DNA from 2 places in the Bacillus sp. T3 genome. Region 2 is predicted to be linked to the other one. Evidence: predicted binding sites of a transcription regulator. Region 2 holds the regulator's gene; the other holds the start of a gene.
What was found. The regulator CtsR, encoded in region 2, represses protease genes until heat stress. The targets are predictions, from matches to a motif close to ATGGTCAATAAAGGTCAAACA.
Positions count from the first base shown of each region.

Region 1: the regulator CtsR is predicted to act here: its motif matches at 4,106-4,126, upstream of RGF10_RS18990 (ATP-dependent Clp protease ATP-binding subunit).

Region 1 is NZ_CP137761.1:3,708,200-3,717,814, reverse strand. Features, by position in the region: gene RGF10_RS19000 (MarR family winged helix-turn-helix transcriptional regulator) at 1-60, shown strand, start outside; gene RGF10_RS18995 (M3 family oligoendopeptidase) at 135-1,829, shown strand; gene RGF10_RS18990 (ATP-dependent Clp protease ATP-binding subunit) at 1,891-4,041, opposite strand; gene RGF10_RS18985 (YkvI family membrane protein) at 4,338-5,375, shown strand; gene RGF10_RS18980 (CPBP family intramembrane glutamic endopeptidase) at 5,425-6,036, opposite strand; gene RGF10_RS18975 (YkvS family protein) at 6,287-6,475, opposite strand; gene RGF10_RS18970 (hypothetical protein) at 6,769-6,963, shown strand; gene RGF10_RS18965 (aspartyl-phosphate phosphatase Spo0E family protein) at 7,105-7,278, shown strand; gene RGF10_RS18960 (phosphocarrier protein HPr) at 7,701-7,967, shown strand; gene ptsP (phosphoenolpyruvate--protein phosphotransferase) at 7,967-9,615, shown strand, end outside.
Region 2 is NZ_CP137761.1:63,697-73,311, forward strand. Features, by position in the region: gene RGF10_RS00385 (protein-arginine kinase McsB) at 1-699, opposite strand, end outside; gene RGF10_RS00390 (protein-arginine kinase activator protein McsA) at 701-1,249, opposite strand; gene RGF10_RS00395 (CtsR family transcriptional regulator) at 1,271-1,732, opposite strand; partial or broken gene RGF10_RS00400 (SDR family oxidoreductase) at 1,967-2,719, opposite strand; rRNA gene rrf (5S ribosomal RNA) at 2,847-2,962, opposite strand; rRNA gene RGF10_RS00410 (23S ribosomal RNA) at 3,025-5,960, opposite strand; rRNA gene RGF10_RS00415 (16S ribosomal RNA) at 6,156-7,704, opposite strand; tRNA gene RGF10_RS00420 (tRNA-Ala) at 7,880-7,955, opposite strand; tRNA gene RGF10_RS00425 (tRNA-Pro) at 7,975-8,051, opposite strand; tRNA gene RGF10_RS00430 (tRNA-Arg) at 8,061-8,134, opposite strand; tRNA gene RGF10_RS00435 (tRNA-Leu) at 8,171-8,260, opposite strand; tRNA gene RGF10_RS00440 (tRNA-Gly) at 8,269-8,343, opposite strand; tRNA gene RGF10_RS00445 (tRNA-Leu) at 8,351-8,435, opposite strand; tRNA gene RGF10_RS00450 (tRNA-Lys) at 8,451-8,526, opposite strand; tRNA gene RGF10_RS00455 (tRNA-Thr) at 8,533-8,608, opposite strand; tRNA gene RGF10_RS00460 (tRNA-Val) at 8,612-8,687, opposite strand; rRNA gene rrf (5S ribosomal RNA) at 8,700-8,816, opposite strand; rRNA gene RGF10_RS00470 (23S ribosomal RNA) at 8,879-9,615, opposite strand, start outside.

The DNA.
Region 1 (9,615 bases), 960 kb from region 2:
GAAAAAGACCAGGTAATTGATTTATTAAAGAAGCTTGGTTTATCAGTAGGGAAATATTAAAAAGCGGTCATTTCGGCTGCTTTTTCTTATTTATTGGCATTTTTACATACTATACTATAGAGGAGGTTGAGGAAATGAATTTTACTGAATATACATATACCCGTCCAAATTTATCAGAGATTAAAAGAACGTTCCAAGAGGAGCTAACTCAATTTCAACAAGCCGCATCAGTGGAAGACCAAATCACCTCAATCAAAAAAATAAATAAGATTCGCGATGATGTTAGTACAATGTTTAATCTGTGCTATATCCGTCATTCTATTGATACAAATGATGAGTTTTATAAAAATGAGCAGGACTATATTGATGAAATCGATCCCGAGATAGAAGAATTGGTGACTAGCTATTATCAGGCATTAGTTCAATCTCCCTATCGAAAAGAGCTAGAACAAAAATGGGGGAAGCAGGTGTTTGCCCTTGCAGAGACCCAGCTTAAAACATTCGATCCTAAAATCATTACTCTTTTGCAGCAGGAGAACAAACTATCAAGTGAATATACGAAACTAATTGCCTCTGCAAAAATTCACTTTGATGGGGAAGAACGAACACTGCCTCAACTAGAGCCTTTTGCTCAATCACCTAATCAGAGTATGAGAATTCGAGCCAATGAGGCTCGCTTTGGATTTTTTGCTGACAATGAAGCAAAGTTGGATCAAATTTTCGATGATTTAGTCAAAGTCAGAACGGAAATTGCTAAGGCTTTAGGCTATTCTAATTTTGTTGAGCTAGGCTATGATCGGATGAGCAGGACGGATTACAATTCGGAAATGGTGGCAAAGTTCCGTAAACAGGTTGAAAAATATATTGTTCCGCTCGCTACAAAGCTAAAGGACAGACAGCGTATGCGAATTGGGGTCGAAAAATTAAAATATTATGATGAGCCAATCATTTTTCACACAGGAAATGCGACTCCAAAGGGAAGCCCTGAATGGATTATTGAAAATGGTCAAAAAATGTACAATGAGCTATCGCCAGAAACAGGCGAATTTTTCAAATTCATGACTGAATCCCATTTGATGGACCTCGTTGCAAAAACAGGCAAAGCCGGTGGGGGATATTGTACTTTTATTGAAAACTATAAGGCGCCGTTTATTTTTTCTAACTTTAATGGCACGTCAGGTGATATTGATGTGCTAACACACGAGGCAGGTCATGCTTTTCAAGTGTATTTAAGCAGACAATTTGATATCCCAGAATATTACTGGCCAACCTATGAAGCATGTGAAATTCATTCGATGAGTATGGAGTTTTTTACTTGGCCATGGATGGACATATTCTTTAAGGAGGATACGGAGAAATATCATTTTGCCCATTTGAGTGGTGCATTGTTGTTTCTCCCCTATGGAGTCGCGGTTGATGAATTTCAAGAGTGGGTATATGAAAATCCGAATGTCTCACCTAAAGAACGAAACCAGGCATGGCGAGTAATAGAAAAGAAATATCTACCTCATAAAGACTATGATGGACTGAGTTATTTGGAAAACGGAGGATTTTGGCAGAAGCAGGCTCATATTTATAATTCTCCATTCTATTATATAGATTATACGCTAGCGCAAATTTGTGCCTTCCAATTTTGGAAGCGGTCAAGACATAATTGGGACGATGCGTGGGCGGACTACCTAAAGATTTGTAAGCTTGGGGGAAGCAAATCCTTTACTGAGTTAGTAGCAGAAGCGAATTTGGTTTCACCATTTGAGGATGGTTGTGTCCAATCGGTTATTGATGAAATTGACGAATGGCTCCAGTCAGTCGACGACAACAAGCTATAATGAAAGAAACAAAAGAGGACCATCGAAGGGAATATTTCCCCATCGATGGTCCTCTTGTAATTTAATTTGATCTTACAATGATATCCTGACCTTCGACTAAGGCAATTAGATTTTCTGCATGTGTTTCATCTAAAATTAAGTCGGTGATTTTGTCTTCTAATTGTTCTTGGATTACACGACGAAGTGGTCGAGCCCCGAAAGCAGGGTGATAGCCAAGTTCAACAAGCTTATTTTTCACTTCAGATGTAACCGTTAAATTCAAGTTTTGTTCACTCATAACTTGCTGTAATTCATCAAGCATTAAATCAACAATGTTTAGTAATTGATCTTTGTTTAATGATCTAAATTCGATAATGCTGTCAAAACGATTTAAGAATTCTGGTTTGAAGAAGGAGCCTAATGAATCAAGAATGCTTGATTCTGTAATGGCTGTGCTCTTTCCAAAGCCGACCTCAATCGTTTTATGGCCAATACCTGCATTGCTAGTCATAATAATAACAGAATCCTTAAAGCTGACTGTTCGTCCTTGGCTATCTGTTAATCTACCATCCTCAAGGATTTGCAGGAACATATGCTGTACATCTGGATGAGCTTTTTCAATTTCATCCAATAGAATAATACTGTATGGATTGCGACGAACCTTCTCTGTGAGTTGTCCTGCTTCTTCATGACCAACATAACCTGGAGGAGAACCGATGATCTTAGATACGCTATGCTTTTCCATGTATTCGCTCATATCAAGCCGTATCATCGCATCTTTTGAACCAAACAACTCCTGTGCCAATGTTTTCGTTAACTCGGTCTTACCGACTCCAGTTGGTCCAACAAATAGGAAAGAGCCGATTGGACGGTGCTTTGGTTTCAGACCAGCACGGCTTCGACGAATCGCTTTGGCTACTTTTTTCACGGCTTCCTCTTGGCCAATCACTTTGCTTGAAAGATTTTCCTCTAAATGCTTCATCTTACTTTGCTCAGTCTCCTGTAGCTTTCCTACAGGAATTCCAGTTTTCTTCTCAACAATTGCTTGAATCTGCTGTACATTCACGACCGAATGTTCATGGTTGCTATTTTCTGTTTGAGTCAATTGCTTTTCAAGGTTTGCTTCTTCATCACGAAGCTTAGCTGCTTGTTCATATTGTTCCTTTTTTAAGGCAATTTCTTTTTCCTTGCTAATATCCTTAAGGCGTTGATGGATTTGGGTTGTATCAGGTATAGTATCGGAATTTAGGTTTAAAATGGATCCTGCTTCATCCATTAAGTCAATCGCCTTATCTGGAAGGAATCGGTCTTGAATGTAGCGATGAGAGAGTGTTACACAAGCTTCAATTGCCTCATCTGTATAAGAAACGTTGTGATACTGCTCGTATTTTCCTTGAATCCCCTTTAAGATTTCCACTGCTTTTTCTAATGATGGTTCAGACACTAATACAGGTTGGAAGCGTCGTTCTAATGCTGGGTCTTTTTCAATTTTACGGTACTCTTTTAACGTTGTTGCTCCAACGACTTGGAGTTCGCCACGAGCTAAAGCTGGCTTAAGGATATTTCCTGCATCCATGGAGCCCTCCGCAGAACCAGCCCCGACTAAAAGATGAATTTCATCAATAAAGAGAATGATATTCTTTCGTTGCTGCAAGTCACTGATTAGCTTTTTCATCCGTTCTTCAAATTGTCCACGGATACCAGTATTGGAAACAAGTGAGGCTACATCAAGTAAGTAAACCTCTTTACCTAGCAGTTTCGCTGGGACTTTGCCTTCCGCAATCTTTAAAGCAAGGCCTTCCGCAATTGCGGTTTTACCAACACCTGGTTCACCAATTAACACCGGGTTGTTTTTATTTCTTCTATTTAAAATTTCCATAATGCGGGCGACTTCTTGATCGCGACCAATTACAGGGTCAATCAAACCAGCCTTTGCAAATTGAGTTAGATTGCGGCCGAACTGATCAATAAAGCCTTCGCCATTATTTTGCCTACTATCTTTATTTGGTTGTTGAATACTGGGTGGCTCTGAATGATTTCCGGAAAAGCCTTGCAGAAAATCCTCTAATGGGAGGTGGTTAAACCCATTCATTCCATTTACAAAAGGATTCCCAATCTTTTCACGTTCCTTTGTAAAGCATTCCTCACAAAAGAGGAAATGCTTTTTCTGACCATTGACTGTAATGTTCATTTGAATGTTTGCTTCGTTGGATTGACATTTGTAGCAAAGCATTATGCATAACCTCCTAAAAAAATGTTTGATTTTGACTAACTTTGACCTTTTGTGACTTTATTATACTTTGACCTTTTCTGACTTTCAAGTATTTTGTTTCTAAAATTATGGTGGTTGATTTTCCGCTGAAGGTGCTCCCTTTCCGCGGGGAGTCTCGCACCTTCCACTCCAATCAACAGATTACTCAAATCAACATCATTCTTTAACACAGTCAAAATTTTTCCTTGGCAATCTTATTAAAGCTCGTCATTGTTTGTCCTTCTTTTCATATAAATGGATAAGAGGGGGAGAATGAGTTGAAGTCAAAATGGAGTGCAGCCTTTCAAATTGCAGCAGTTTATGTCGGTACAGTGGTAGGTGCAGGATTTGCCACAGGTAAAGAAATACTTGAATTCTTTTCTCGATTTGGTTTTTTCGGATTTATTGGGATCCTAATCAGTGGATTATTATTAATTTTCCTCGGCTCCAAGTTATTAAGGTTATCGGCTAAAGTCGGGGCTCATTCTTATCAGGAGTTTAATGAATATTTATTTGGTCATTTTTTTGGGAGACTAATAAATATAATGACTCTGCTAATGCTTCTCGGAGTCTGTGCTGTTATGCTTTCAGGGGCAGGGGCGGTTTTCCAAGAACAATTAAATTTGCCGAAAACAGTTGGCCTGATTGTAACGATTTGCTTGTCCATTCTCGTCCTTTTAATTGGTATGAGAGGGCTATTCGTTGTGAATATATTTGTTGTACCATTGATGATATCATTTAGTATTTTTTTAATGTTCAAATCGGTTCAGCTTCCACAGTTCACTGAACAGTTAATGTACATCCCACACATAGCTGATGGGTGGAAAGCTGTTGTTACACCATTTTCTTATGCAGCCTTTAATTTATTTCTTGCCCAAGCTGTTTTAGTCCCAGTTGCAACTGAAATTCAAGATGATGATACGGTCAAGTGGGGAGGGATGCTCGGGGGGATTGCTTTAACATTAATCTTATTATGCGGTCACTTCGTTTTGATTATGCTTCCACAGGTAGAAACCTATGAGGTACCAATGGCGATTATTGTGAAAAATATTGCTTCAGGACTGTACTGGATTTACGTTTTCATTATTTATGGGGAAATTTTCACATCGGTAATTGGCAATGTTTTTGGTCTAGAACGTCAACTCCGAAATTATCTTTCCCTGCCAAGTATTGCGATTATTTGCTGTATTTTTATTAGCACGTATTTTATTAGTTTAGTAGAGTATGGTGAGCTACTTTCCTACTTATACCCCCTATTTGGTTACTTTAGTCTTGTCTTTATTATTTTGTTATGGATGAAGCCTTTAAAGGAATAAAGGGGATTTTGGCATATAACAGAAAAAGCAGACTTTTTCAAAAGTCTGCTTAGCGAAAAGGCATTATATAAAATAACAATAGGTCGTAAATTAAATGAGATACAATCACAAGCGGGATACTTCTTCTCCATGCATACAGCCAAGACCAAAGTAACCCGGCAATAAATGCAGAAAACGGAAGCATAAATTGTCCAGAATAAAGGTGTACGGATGCATACATCAGCGTCGATACAACGATGCTGATCCCGTTCGATGTGTATGTAAGTAGTCGTTTTTGAATGAAGCCGCGCCAAAAAATTTCCTCACCAGGTACAACCACTAATATTAGGGCTAGGTAATGCCAAAATAAATCAGGTCCAAACCGCCTATATAGGATTGTAATTTGTCTTTTTACTGGAATTCCAAAAAACTCAATTAGCTGATTCCCAATCCAAAATAGAAAAAATAGAAGCAAGCCTGAGAGGATTCCAATCATTAAATATCGAAAGACAGACAATTTGTCATCTAATTTATCTTTTGCAACAACAAAGCAAATTAATAGGAGCATGGTAGCGGTGAAAAAGTACCAAAAAACATCCTTATCAGAGAAGGTAAAATACATGAGTATATGTGCTAGTAGGAATCCACTAATGAATCGAAGATCAAGAGCAGATTTGATCATCCTTCTCCTCCTTTCTAAATAACCTATGTTTTTACAGAATATAATGTAATTATGCACCTTTACCGTTCGCTCTATTAGGGTACCAAAATACAAAGTTTTTTTGTAGTTTTTTTTTGCCCGTTTTTTAGTTTTCTTCGTAACTGTTGGAATAAATGGAATAAAATTTGTGGTTGGGTTCAGTGCATGCACTGGACCAGGTTAATCGATGTACAGAAAATATAAAACCGCCATATGAAGCAGAGAAATCTGCTTATATGGCGGCATCTTTAATGATTCTATAGTTTTTATGGTTAACAACTGTTCTTTGATCAAGTTCGAGGTCACGATAATTATCCATATATGTTAAATCGACGATTACTGAATTTTCATTAACTTTTTCAACGATACCTTGTAAGCCTTCTCTAAATTCAATCACGTTACCAACTTTTGCTCTTTTCAAATTACCTCTCTCCCTTGCCTATAAATTTATGTTACTTAACAGTTTGCACTACTTTTTCCCATTCGTAAATGATTTTCAAGGATTTTTCAGAATATTTTTTGGTGAAATTTAGAAATTCGACAATGTTTTTTCACGATTGCTATGTTTCAACATTTTTCTATGTAATGTAAATATTCTTCGAATATGGAAATAATATAAATAATGGACTTTCTTGTTCGCTTTAATTAAGCTTATTAATAATGCATCAGTATTAATATAATAGATTACAAATGTTTAGCAGGTGATGATAAACAATGAATGAGCAAACAATTCAGGATATGTTTGAAAAACTAAAAAACAAAGAGCTAAATGAATATTTTGTAAACAAGGCTGATTTTTTGACAGTACGAATGATCTTAGTAAAACGTGAGGATTTTAAGCACTTCCGCGGTACAGCCCTAAGAGGTGGAGATGTTGTATATCAGTATATGGATGAACAGAGAAGTTAGATACAATTGTTTTTAGCTATAATTTACTATATGCAATTCAATTTAATGTTTGCCGAAATATTTAGACTAGTATGACAAAATGCCTATTATTTTTGATAAATAAGTGGTAAAATATAACCAAAATCTTATGAGGTGACAAATATGAAGATGTTTGAAACTCGTGAGGAGCTCTTATATTTAATTGAAAGCAAACGAATTGAAATGATATTAGAGGCAACTAAAACTGGGTTGTTAAGCTATGAAACAATAAAAAGAAGCAAGGAGCTGGACGAGCTTTTAAATCTTCATGAAAAATTAATTGCAGTTTCCATTTAATTGAATAAAATAGAAAAACAGGGAAAAAGTGTTATTTTATCATAACACTTTTTTATTTTTTGGAATTTTTGTAAAATAATACCTAGGAATGAAAGCGGATTATAGATTGAAAATTGAATTTTCAATAAAAAACAGATTTTTTTATTGTGAAAATATATACAATGATGCTATTCTTTTGTAAGGAATGTGTGCGGTTAAAGCATCAAAGTATTCATTTCTTTACATGTTGTATAGACAATACATGAATAACAAAACGTTTGGAAAAAATAAGCCAAGTTATTGATATCCCAACTGCTTTATTTTTTTAGGATAGAATGTTTTGTTACCTTAATGAAATGAATGTTTTTGTGAAAAGTTGAACGCATTTCCTTTAAACAATCAAATCCACTAAATTTTTACATTAGAAAAGGAGTAGGATAACAATGGTTGAAAAACAATATAAGGTAATTGCAGAAACAGGAATTCATGCTCGTCCAGCAACACTTTTAGTACAAGCTGCGAGCAAATTTAATTCAGATATTCAATTAGAATACAAAGAGAAAAAGGTAAACCTTAAGTCCATTATGGGTGTAATGTCTCTTGGTATCGGTCAAGGTGCAGAATTCAAAATCATCATCGATGGTAGCGATGAGCAAGATGCACTACAAGGCTTAGAAGACACACTTAAAAAAGAAGGTCTAGCACAATAATGAATGTATTAATGGGAATTGCGGCGTCAAGTGGGATTGCAATAGCAAAAGCTTATCGTTTAGTGGAGCCTGACCTTTCATTTGTACAGACTAATATTGAAAACGTTGAACAAGAAGTAGAGCGCTTCCGTGCTGCATTGGCGAAAGCAAAGGGAGAGCTAGAGCAAATTCGTGAGCGTGCTCATCGTGAGTTAGGTGCCGATAAAGCAGCGATTTTCGAGGCGCATTTACTTGTATTAAGTGACCCTGAACTTGTAGGTCCAATTGAAGACAGTATTAAAGCTGAAAAAATGAATGCTGAAGCAGCATTAAAAAATACAGCTGATATGTTCATCATGATGTTTGAGCAAATGGATAATGAGTACATGAAAGAGCGTGCAGCAGATATTCGTGACGTTACAAAGCGTGTACTCGCTCACCTTTTAGGTGTTCAACTTGTTAATCCAAGCATGATTTCTGAAGAAGTAATCATTGTAGCTGAGGATTTAACACCATCAGATACTGCGCAGTTAAATCGTAACTATGTTAAAGGGTTTACAACGGATATTGGGGGAAGAACTTCTCATTCAGCGATTATGGCTCGCTCAATGGAAATTCCTGCAGTAGTTGGAACAAAATCAGCAACTGAATCAATCAAAAATGGCGATCTTGTCATTGTTGATGGTCTTGGTGGCGAGGTACACATTAACCCATCTGAGGAGCTTGTTAAGCAGTATGAGCAAAAGCATGCTGATTTTGAAGCACAAAAAGCAGAGTGGGCAAAGCTTGTTAATGAACAAACTCTTTCAGCTGATGGTCACCATGTTGAATTAGCAGCTAATATCGGTACACCGAATGATTTAGTTGGCGTCGTTAATAATGGTGGGGAAGCTGTCGGTCTATATCGTACAGAATTCCTATACATGGGTCGTGACACTCTTCCAACTGAAGAAGAGCAATACACTGCTTATAAGGCTGTTTTAGAAGGTATGAGTGGGAAACCAGTAGTTGTTCGTACCCTTGATATTGGTGGCGACAAAGAACTTCCATACTTACATTTACCAAAAGAAATGAATCCGTTCCTTGGCTTCCGTGCTATTCGTTTATGCCTAGAGGAGCAAGGAATGTTCCGTACCCAATTAAGAGCATTACTTCGTGCAAGTACTGCAGGGAATCTTAAAATCATGTTCCCGATGATTGCGACAATTGATGAGTTCCGTCAAGCGAAGGCTGTTCTTGAAGAGGAGAAGCAAAAATTAGTTACTGAAGGAATCGCTGTATCTGACAAGATTGAAGTCGGAATCATGGTTGAGATTCCATCAACAGCTGTCCTTGCAGATCTTTTCGCTAAAGAAGTAGACTTCTTCAGTATTGGAACAAACGATTTAATCCAATACACGATGGCTGCAGACCGTATGAACGAACGCGTTGCATATTTATATCAACCGTATAGTCCATCGATTCTCCGTTTAGTAAAAATGGTAATCGATGCTGCACACAAAGAAGGCAAATGGACTGGAATGTGTGGCGAAATGGCTGGAGACGAAACGGCTATTCCTGTATTACTAGGTCTTGGCTTAGATGAATTCTCAATGAGCGCTACATCTATTTTAAAGGCTCGTTCATTGATCAAGCGCCTAAACAAATCCGATATGGAAAAATTAGCTTC
Region 2 (9,615 bases):
AGATTTTCCAAGCGTAATTTGGTTTGAAATTTGAAAGATATTACCTAATGCTTCACTACCTTCACCATAAATTCCCCTAACCACTAAACCTAACTGATTAATAGCTGGAATAATTCGATTAATTTGCTGTGTTAACACAAGTCCAGGTAGATGCATCATAACTGACGCCCTTAAACCAGTCCCAACATTCGTTGGACAACTAGTTAAATAACCATACTGTTCATCAAATGCATAGTTGACATTTCCTTCAATCCAATCATCCACGACATTTGCAATCGAAAGTGCTTCAGTTAGTTGCAACCCAGGAAATAAACATTGAATTCGAATATGGTCTTCTTCGTTAATCATAATACTGATTTCTTCATTTTCAGATAACAAGCAAGCACCGTTTACTGCTTGGTTTGCTAAATGAGGGCTGATTATATGCTTTTCAACTAACACACGTTTTTGTAATGGCTGAAGCTGTTCCATTTTTAATAACTCAAACTTGCCTAGTTCGGTTAAAGGATGTTGTTGCGTCATTTGCTCAATTGAAGAAATGACTCCATTTGCTTCATCAAAAGAAAACAAGGTTGGAAAGGTGAACTCATTAAAATTTCGAGCTAAGCGAATCCGTGAACTCATAACAATGTCTGAATCCGGCCCTTCTGCACTCATCCATGAGCTGACAGCTTGATTAATAAATCTTTCTAATGACAAGCTATTCACCTCCCTCATGGCTTTGTTTCATATTACTTTCAAGAGCACGTATTTCATCTCTCACTTGGGCAGCCTTTTCAAATTCCTCATTAGCGATTAATGCTTTTATATGTTCTTTTAATTGTTCAATTTGTTTACGAACTTGAATGCTTCCACCAATTCTTTTTGGAATTTTCCCAAGATGGTCAGTATTACCACTATGGACCTTTTTCAACAAAGGTATTAGTTGATCTTTAAAAGCCTCATAGCAATTTGCACATCCAAATCTTCCAGCTTTGACGAATTGTGGGAATGTCATTGAACAGTTATTACATTGGATAATTTCTTGAGATTTAAATGCCTCTTGTGGGGATGGCGTAAACTTTGGTTCAACGTTTAATAAACCAGCAATTAAATTATTAATTGAAAAACCAGGCGCTCCATTTAGCAGAAACATCTCTCCCTTTTCTTGAGCGCATTTCTCACAGATATGAAATTCAGTTTTTTCACCATTGATTATTTTTGTAAAGTGGAGCGTTGCTGGTCTTTGATTACATTCAGGGCAAATCATTCTTTCACCTCTTCAGCCGCTTTATTTATACTTAAGAGTGGTCAGCATCGCTTTTAGCATCCTAGCTCGCAATTCATCTCGATACGGGAGCTCGATATATAAGACAGAACGGTCAATAACACTTAACATAATTTTTGCTTCTCTATTCGTAATGATTTCCTCTTCAACTAGGCGATAGATGACATCCTCCGCACTACTTTGAGCGATATTCGTCTTTACAAGTGAGATCAAGTGGTCGATCAAATGAACATAATCATTTGTCTGGACTTTAATAATACGTATATATCCGCCACCGCCTCTCTTACTTTCAACTACATATCCTCGTTCTACCGTAAAGCGAGTGTTAATAACATAATTTATTTGGGAAGGAACACATTGAAATTTGTCGGCAATTTCATTTCTTTTTATTTCAACTATTTCTTCTTCACTTAACTCTAATACCGTCTTTAAGTAATCTTCAATTATGTCGGAGATATTTCTCATCAAACCTCCCCCAATCATCTGACTTTGACTATATTTGACTTTGATTATACATGATAGACATATAAATTTGCAATTAATTGAACCATTAAACTATTGTTTCCACTTTGCTACTTCTCAAACTAAATTTTAGCTTTTTGTTCCCATTTATCACAAAATATATTCGCTAATAATTTTAGATAAAAATAAAAAAGAGCAGCACACACAATCATAGCGCTACTCTCCTCATTTCATACTTTATTCAATATAAATCATTTTTTTGGTCATTCCACCATCAATGATTAAATCAGTTCCATTAATAAAATCATTTTCATCATTTGTTAAAAAGAGACAAGCTCTCGCAATATCCTCCAGGTTTTCCTACTCGTTGAGACAAATGCTGTTGATGATCCAATTCACTTAATTTTGAGTAATCTCCTGTTTCAATCCACCTGGAGAGATTGAATTCACTTTTATTTTATATTTGCTAAAAGATGCAGCTAATGCATGAGTAATTGCCACAATCCCTCCCTTTGAAGCGGCGTACGGTTCGGAGTTAGGTTCCGACATATAAGCACGAGTCGATGATATATTGATAATCGTTCCGCCATTTTTGTTTTGACACATATATTTCGCTGCTTCCTTTGCTGCAATAAAAACACTTCTTAAATTTGTATTGATAATGTCATCCCATTCTTCTAAGGACAGTTCAAAGGGGGATTTAAATGAACCCCCTTTTCCTGCGTTATTGATCAATATGTGTAGGCTACCAAAGACATCTACTGTCTTTTCAAATAGTTGTATTACTTCATTCTCATTTCTTACATCTGTGTTAACAAACATGCAGATGCCACCACTTTTCTTGATTCGTTCTTCTACTAACAAACCTTTTTGTTCATTTTTATCTGCAATAACAACCTTTGCTCCTTTTAATGCATACTGTGATGCAATAACTTGACCAATACCATTAGCGGCGCCTGTTACAATCACTACTTTATTGGTGAAGCACATAGTTTCCCATCCTTTCTACCAGACACTACCTTTAATATGTTTATAACCATTTTATATCATCACTCATAACAGATTCATAATTTTTGAAACGCAAAAAAACAGCCAAATCGGCTGTTTTCTATCTTGTGCCCGGCAGCGTCCTACTCTCACAGGGGAGAGCCCCCAACTACCATCGGCGCTGAGAAGCTTAACTTCCGTGTTCGGTATGGGAACGGGTGTGACCTTCTCGCTATCGCCACCAGACTATTTAACTGAGAAAATTCATTCTCTCAAAACTAGATAATGTAGAAGAAGAAAAACTTTTTTTGGTTAAGTCCTCGATCGATTAGTATCAGTCAGCTCCACATGTCGCCACGCTTCCACCTCTGACCTATCAACCTGATCATCTTTCAGGGATCTTACTAGCTTGCGCTATGGGAAATCTCATCTTGAGGGGGGCTTCATGCTTAGATGCTTTCAGCACTTATCCCGTCCGCACATAGCTACCCAGCTATGCCTTTGGCAAGACAACTGGTACACCAGCGGTGCGTCCATCCCGGTCCTCTCGTACTAAGGACAGCTCCTCTCAAATTTCCTGCGCCCACGACGGATAGGGACCGAACTGTCTCACGACGTTCTGAACCCAGCTCGCGTACCGCTTTAATGGGCGAACAGCCCAACCCTTGGGACCGACTACAGCCCCAGGATGCGATGAGCCGACATCGAGGTGCCAAACCTCCCCGTCGATGTGGACTCTTGGGGGAGATAAGCCTGTTATCCCAGGGGTAGCTTTTATCCGTTGAGCGATGGCCCTTCCATGCGGAACCACCGGATCACTAAGCCCGACTTTCGTCCCTGCTCGACTTGTAGGTCTCGCAGTCAAGCTCCCTTGTGCCTTTACACTCTACGAATGATTTCCAACCATTCTGAGGGAACCTTTGGGCGCCTCCGTTACTTTTTAGGAGGCGACCGCCCCAGTCAAACTGCCCACCTGACACTGTCTCCTACCCCGATCAGGGGTATGGGTTAGAATTTCAATACAGCCAGGGTAGTATCCCACCGATGCCTCCACCGAAGCTGGCGCTCCGGTTTCTACGGCTCCTACCTATCCTGTACAAGCTGTACCAAAATTCAATATCAGGCTACAGTAAAGCTCCACGGGGTCTTTCCGTCCTGTCGCGGGTAACCTGCATCTTCACAGGTACTATAATTTCACCGAGTCTCTCGTTGAGACAGTGCCCAGATCGTTACGCCTTTCGTGCGGGTCGGAACTTACCCGACAAGGAATTTCGCTACCTTAGGACCGTTATAGTTACGGCCGCCGTTTACTGGGGCTTCGGTTCAAAGCTTCGCTTGCGCTAACCTCTCCCCTTAACCTTCCAGCACCGGGCAGGCGTCAGCCCCTATACTTCGCCTTGCGGCTTTGCAGAGACCTGTGTTTTTGCTAAACAGTCGCCTGGGCCTATTCACTGCGGCTCTTCTAGGCTTTAACACCCAAAAGAGCACCCCTTCTCCCGAAGTTACGGGGTCATTTTGCCGAGTTCCTTAACGAGAGTTCTCTCGCTCACCTTAGGATTCTCTCCTCGACTACCTGTGTCGGTTTGCGGTACGGGCACCTTTTATCTCGCTAGAGGCTTTTCTTGGCAGTGTGGAATCAGGAACTTCGGTACTATATTTCCCTCGGCATCACAGCTCAGCCTTTACGGAAACGGGATTTGCCTCATTTCCAGCCTAACTGCTTACACGCACATATCCAGCAGTGCGCTTACCCTATCCTCCTGCGTCCCCCCGTTGCTCAAACGATAATGAGGTGGTACAGGAATATCAACCTGTTATCCATCGCCTACGCCTTTCGGCCTCGGCTTAGGTCCCGACTAACCCTGAGCGGACGAGCCTTCCTCAGGAAACCTTAGTCATTCGGTGGATGGGATTCTCACCCATCTTTCGCTACTCATACCGGCATTCTCACTTCTAAGCGCTCCACCAGTCCTTACGGTCTAGCTTCAACGCCCTTAGAACGCTCTCCTACCACTGACATCGTAGATGTCAATCCACAGCTTCGGTGATACGTTTAGCCCCGGTACATTTTCGGCGCAGAGTCACTCGACCAGTGAGCTATTACGCACTCTTTAAATGGTGGCTGCTTCTAAGCCAACATCCTGGTTGTCTAAGCAACTCCACATCCTTTTCCACTTAACGTATACTTTGGGACCTTAGCTGGTGGTCTGGGCTGTTTCCCTTTTGACTACGGATCTTATCACTCGCAGTCTGACTCCCACGGATAAGTCTTTGGCATTCGGAGTTTGTCTGAATTCGGTAACCCGATGAGGGCCCCTAGTCCAAACAGTGCTCTACCTCCAAGACTCTTACTACGTGAGGCTAGCCCTAAAGCTATTTCGGAGAGAACCAGCTATCTCCAAGTTCGATTGGAATTTCTCCGCTACCCACACCTCATCCCCGCACTTTTCAACGTGCGTGGGTTCGGGCCTCCAGTTGGTGTTACCCAACCTTCACCCTGGACATGGGTAGATCACCTGGTTTCGGGTCTACGACCACATACTAATTCGCCCTATTCAGACTCGCTTTCGCTGCGGCTCCGTCTTCTCAACTTAACCTTGCATGTAATCGTAACTCGCCGGTTCATTCTACAAAAGGCACGCCATCACCCATTAACGGGCTCTGACTACTTGTAGGCACACGGTTTCAGGATCTCTTTCACTCCCCTTCCAGGGTGCTTTTCACCTTTCCCTCACGGTACTGGTTCACTATCGGTCACTAGGGAGTATTTAGCCTTGGGAGATGGTCCTCCCTGCTTCCGACCGGATTTCACGTGTCCGGCCGTACTCAGGATCCACTCAGGAGGGAACGAAGTTTCAACTACAGGGTTTTTACCTTCTTTGACGGACCTTTCCAGATCTCTTCATTTACCCCGTTCCTTTGTAACTCCATGTTGAGTGTCCTACAACCCCAAGAGGCAAGCCTCTTGGTTTGGGCTATGTCCCGTTTCGCTCGCCGCTACTCAGGGAATCGCGTTTGCTTTCTCTTCCTCCGGGTACTTAGATGTTTCAGTTCCCAGGGTGTGCCTTCAATACCCTATGTATTCAGGTAAAGATACCACTCCATTACGAGTAGTGGGTTCCCCCATTCGGAAATCTCCGGATCAAAGCTTACTTACAGCTCCCCGAAGCATATCGGTGTTAGTACCGTCCTTCATCGGCTCCTAGTGCCAAGGCATCCACCGTGCGCCCTTTCTAACTTAACCTAAAGGTTAATTCTCTTATTATTAAGAGAGAAAAAACTAATGTGGTGTTTCTTGTTTTCTTCTTTTACGATTATCTAGTTTTCAAAGAACGAAAAGATACAGAGGAATTGCTCCCTCAAAACTAAACAAACAAAGCGGTCAACAGTACAGACCAGAAGGTCTGCATTCCGATTGTCTTTACGACAATATCCTTAGAAAGGAGGTGATCCAGCCGCACCTTCCGATACGGCTACCTTGTTACGACTTCACCCCAATCATCTGTCCCACCTTAGGCGGCTGGCTCCTTACGGTTACCCCACCGACTTCGGGTGTTACAAACTCTCGTGGTGTGACGGGCGGTGTGTACAAGGCCCGGGAACGTATTCACCGCGGCATGCTGATCCGCGATTACTAGCGATTCCAGCTTCATGTAGGCGAGTTGCAGCCTACAATCCGAACTGAGAATGGTTTTATGGGATTGGCTCGACCTCGCGGTTTCGCGACCCTTTGTACCATCCATTGTAGCACGTGTGTAGCCCAGGTCATAAGGGGCATGATGATTTGACGTCATCCCCACCTTCCTCCGGTTTGTCACCGGCAGTCACCTTAGAGTGCCCAACTAAATGCTGGCAACTAAGATCAAGGGTTGCGCTCGTTGCGGGACTTAACCCAACATCTCACGACACGAGCTGACGACAACCATGCACCACCTGTCACTCTGTCCCCCGAAGGGGAACGTCCTATCTCTAGGAGTGTCAGAGGATGTCAAGACCTGGTAAGGTTCTTCGCGTTGCTTCGAATTAAACCACATGCTCCACCGCTTGTGCGGGCCCCCGTCAATTCCTTTGAGTTTCAGCCTTGCGGCCGTACTCCCCAGGCGGAGTGCTTAATGCGTTTGCTGCAGCACTAAAGGGCGGAAACCCTCTAACACTTAGCACTCATCGTTTACGGCGTGGACTACCAGGGTATCTAATCCTGTTCGCTCCCCACGCTTTCGCGCCTCAGCGTCAGTTACAGACCAAAGAGCCGCCTTCGCCACTGGTGTTCCTCCACATCTCTACGCATTTCACCGCTACACGTGGAATTCCGCTCTTCTCTTCTGCACTCAAGTTCCCCAGTTTCCAATGACCCTCCCGGTTCAGCCGGGGGCTTTCACATCAGACTTAAGGAACCGCCTGCGCGCGCTTTACGCCCAATAATTCCGGACAACGCTTGCCACCTACGTATTACCGCGGCTGCTGGCACGTAGTTAGCCGTGGCTTTCTGGTTAGGTACCGTCAAGGTACCGGCAGTTACTCCGGTACTTGTTCTTCCCTAACAACAGAGCTTTACGACCCGAAGGCCTTCTTCGCTCACGCGGCGTTGCTCCGTCAGACTTTCGTCCATTGCGGAAGATTCCCTACTGCTGCCTCCCGTAGGAGTCTGGGCCGTGTCTCAGTCCCAGTGTGGCCGATCACCCTCTCAGGTCGGCTACGCATCGTCGCCTTGGTGAGCCGTTACCTCACCAACTAGCTAATGCGCCGCGGGCCCATCTGTAAGTGACAGCCGAAACCGTCTTTCAGCTTTCCCTCATGAGAGGGAAAGGATTATCCGGTATTAGCTCCGGTTTCCCGAAGTTATCCCAGTCTTACAGGCAGGTTGCCCACGTGTTACTCACCCGTCCGCCGCTGATGTCAGGGAGCAAGCTCCCATCAATCCGCTCGACTTGCATGTATTAGGCACGCCGCCAGCGTTCGTCCTGAGCCAGGATCAAACTCTCCAAGAAAGTTGATTTAGCTCAAAAATGTTACGTTGGCTAGTGTGTTATAACCGAAGTTATAATCACTAAAATTTATTATTGTTGACGTTTGTTTGTTTAGTTTTCAAAGAACAATGTTCGCCGCCTCTCAAAAGCAACTTTTTAATAGTAACAAACATTAAATGCATTGTCAACTATTTTTTGGTGGAGTCTAGGGGGATCGAACCCCTGACCTCCTGCGTGCAAGGCAGGCGCTCTCCCAGCTGAGCTAAGACCCCAATATTATTAGAAGTTTAATGGTCGGGAAGACAGGATTCGAACCTGCGACCCCTTGGTCCCAAACCAAGTGCTCTACCAAGCTGAGCTACTTCCCGAATAATAAGCGCGCCCGAAAGGAGTCGAACCCATAACCTTCTGATCCGTAGTCAGACGCTCTATCCAATTGAGCTACGGGCGCATATTAATGTTTATTATTTTTTCTATCATGAAAAAATGGTGCCGAGGACCTGGAATCGAACCGGTACGGTAGTCACCTACCGCAGGATTTTAAGTCCTGTGCGTCTGCCAGTTCCGCCACCCCGGCAATATCATTGGAGCGGAAGACGGGATTCGAACCCGCGACCCCCACCTTGGCAAGGTGGTGTTCTACCACTGAACTACTTCCGCGAATATATGGTGCGGGTGAAGGGAGTCGAACCCCCACGCCTTGCGGCGCTAGATCCTAAGTCTAGTGCGTCTGCCAATTCCGCCACACCCGCATATATTCATATAAATGGTGAGCCATGAAGGACTCGAACCTTCGACCCTCTGATTAAAAGTCAGATGCTCTACCAACTGAGCTAATGGCTCGAAAAATGGTGCCGGCTAGAGGACTTGAACCCCCAACCTACTGATTACAAGTCAGTTGCTCTACCAATTGAGCTAAACCGGCATATGGTGGAGGATGACGGGCTCGAACCGCCGACCCTCTGCTTGTAAGGCAGATGCTCTCCCAGCTGAGCTAATCCTCCATTTTTAAAACAGCCCGGCAGCGTCCTACTCTCACAGGGGGAGAGCCCCCAACTACCATTGGCGCTGAGAAGCTTAACTTCCGTGTTCGGTATGGGAACGGGTGTGACCTTCTCGCTATCGCCACCAGACTATTTAACTGAGAAAATTCATTCTCTCAAAACTAGATAATGTAGAAGAAGAAAAACTTTTTTTGGTTAAGTCCTCGATCGATTAGTATCAGTCAGCTCCACATGTCGCCACGCTTCCACCTCTGACCTATCAACCTGATCATCTTTCAGGGATCTTACTAGCTTGCGCTATGGGAAATCTCATCTTGAGGGGGGCTTCATGCTTAGATGCTTTCAGCACTTATCCCGTCCGCACATAGCTACCCAGCTATGCCTTTGGCAAGACAACTGGTACACCAGCGGTGCGTCCATCCCGGTCCTCTCGTACTAAGGACAGCTCCTCTCAAATTTCCTGCGCCCACGACGGATAGGGACCGAACTGTCTCACGACGTTCTGAACCCAGCTCGCGTACCGCTTTAATGGGCGAACAGCCCAACCCTTGGGACCGACTACAGCCCCAGGATGCGATGAGCCGACATCGAGGTGCCAAACCTCCCCGTCGATGTGGACTCTTGGGGGAGATAAGCCTGTTATCCCAGGGGTAGCTTTTATCCGTTGAGCGATGGCCCTTCCATGCGGAACCACCGGATCACTAAGCCCGACTTTCGTCCCTGCTCGACTTGTAGGTCTCGCAGTCAAGCTCCCTTGTGCCTTTACACTCTACGAATGATTTCCAACCATTCTGAGGGAACCTTTGGGCGCCTCCGTTACTTTTTAGGAGGCGACCGCCCCAGTCAAACTGCCCACCTGACACTGTCTCCTACCCCGATCAGGGGTATGGGTTAGAATTTCAATACAGCCAGGGTAGTATCCCACCGA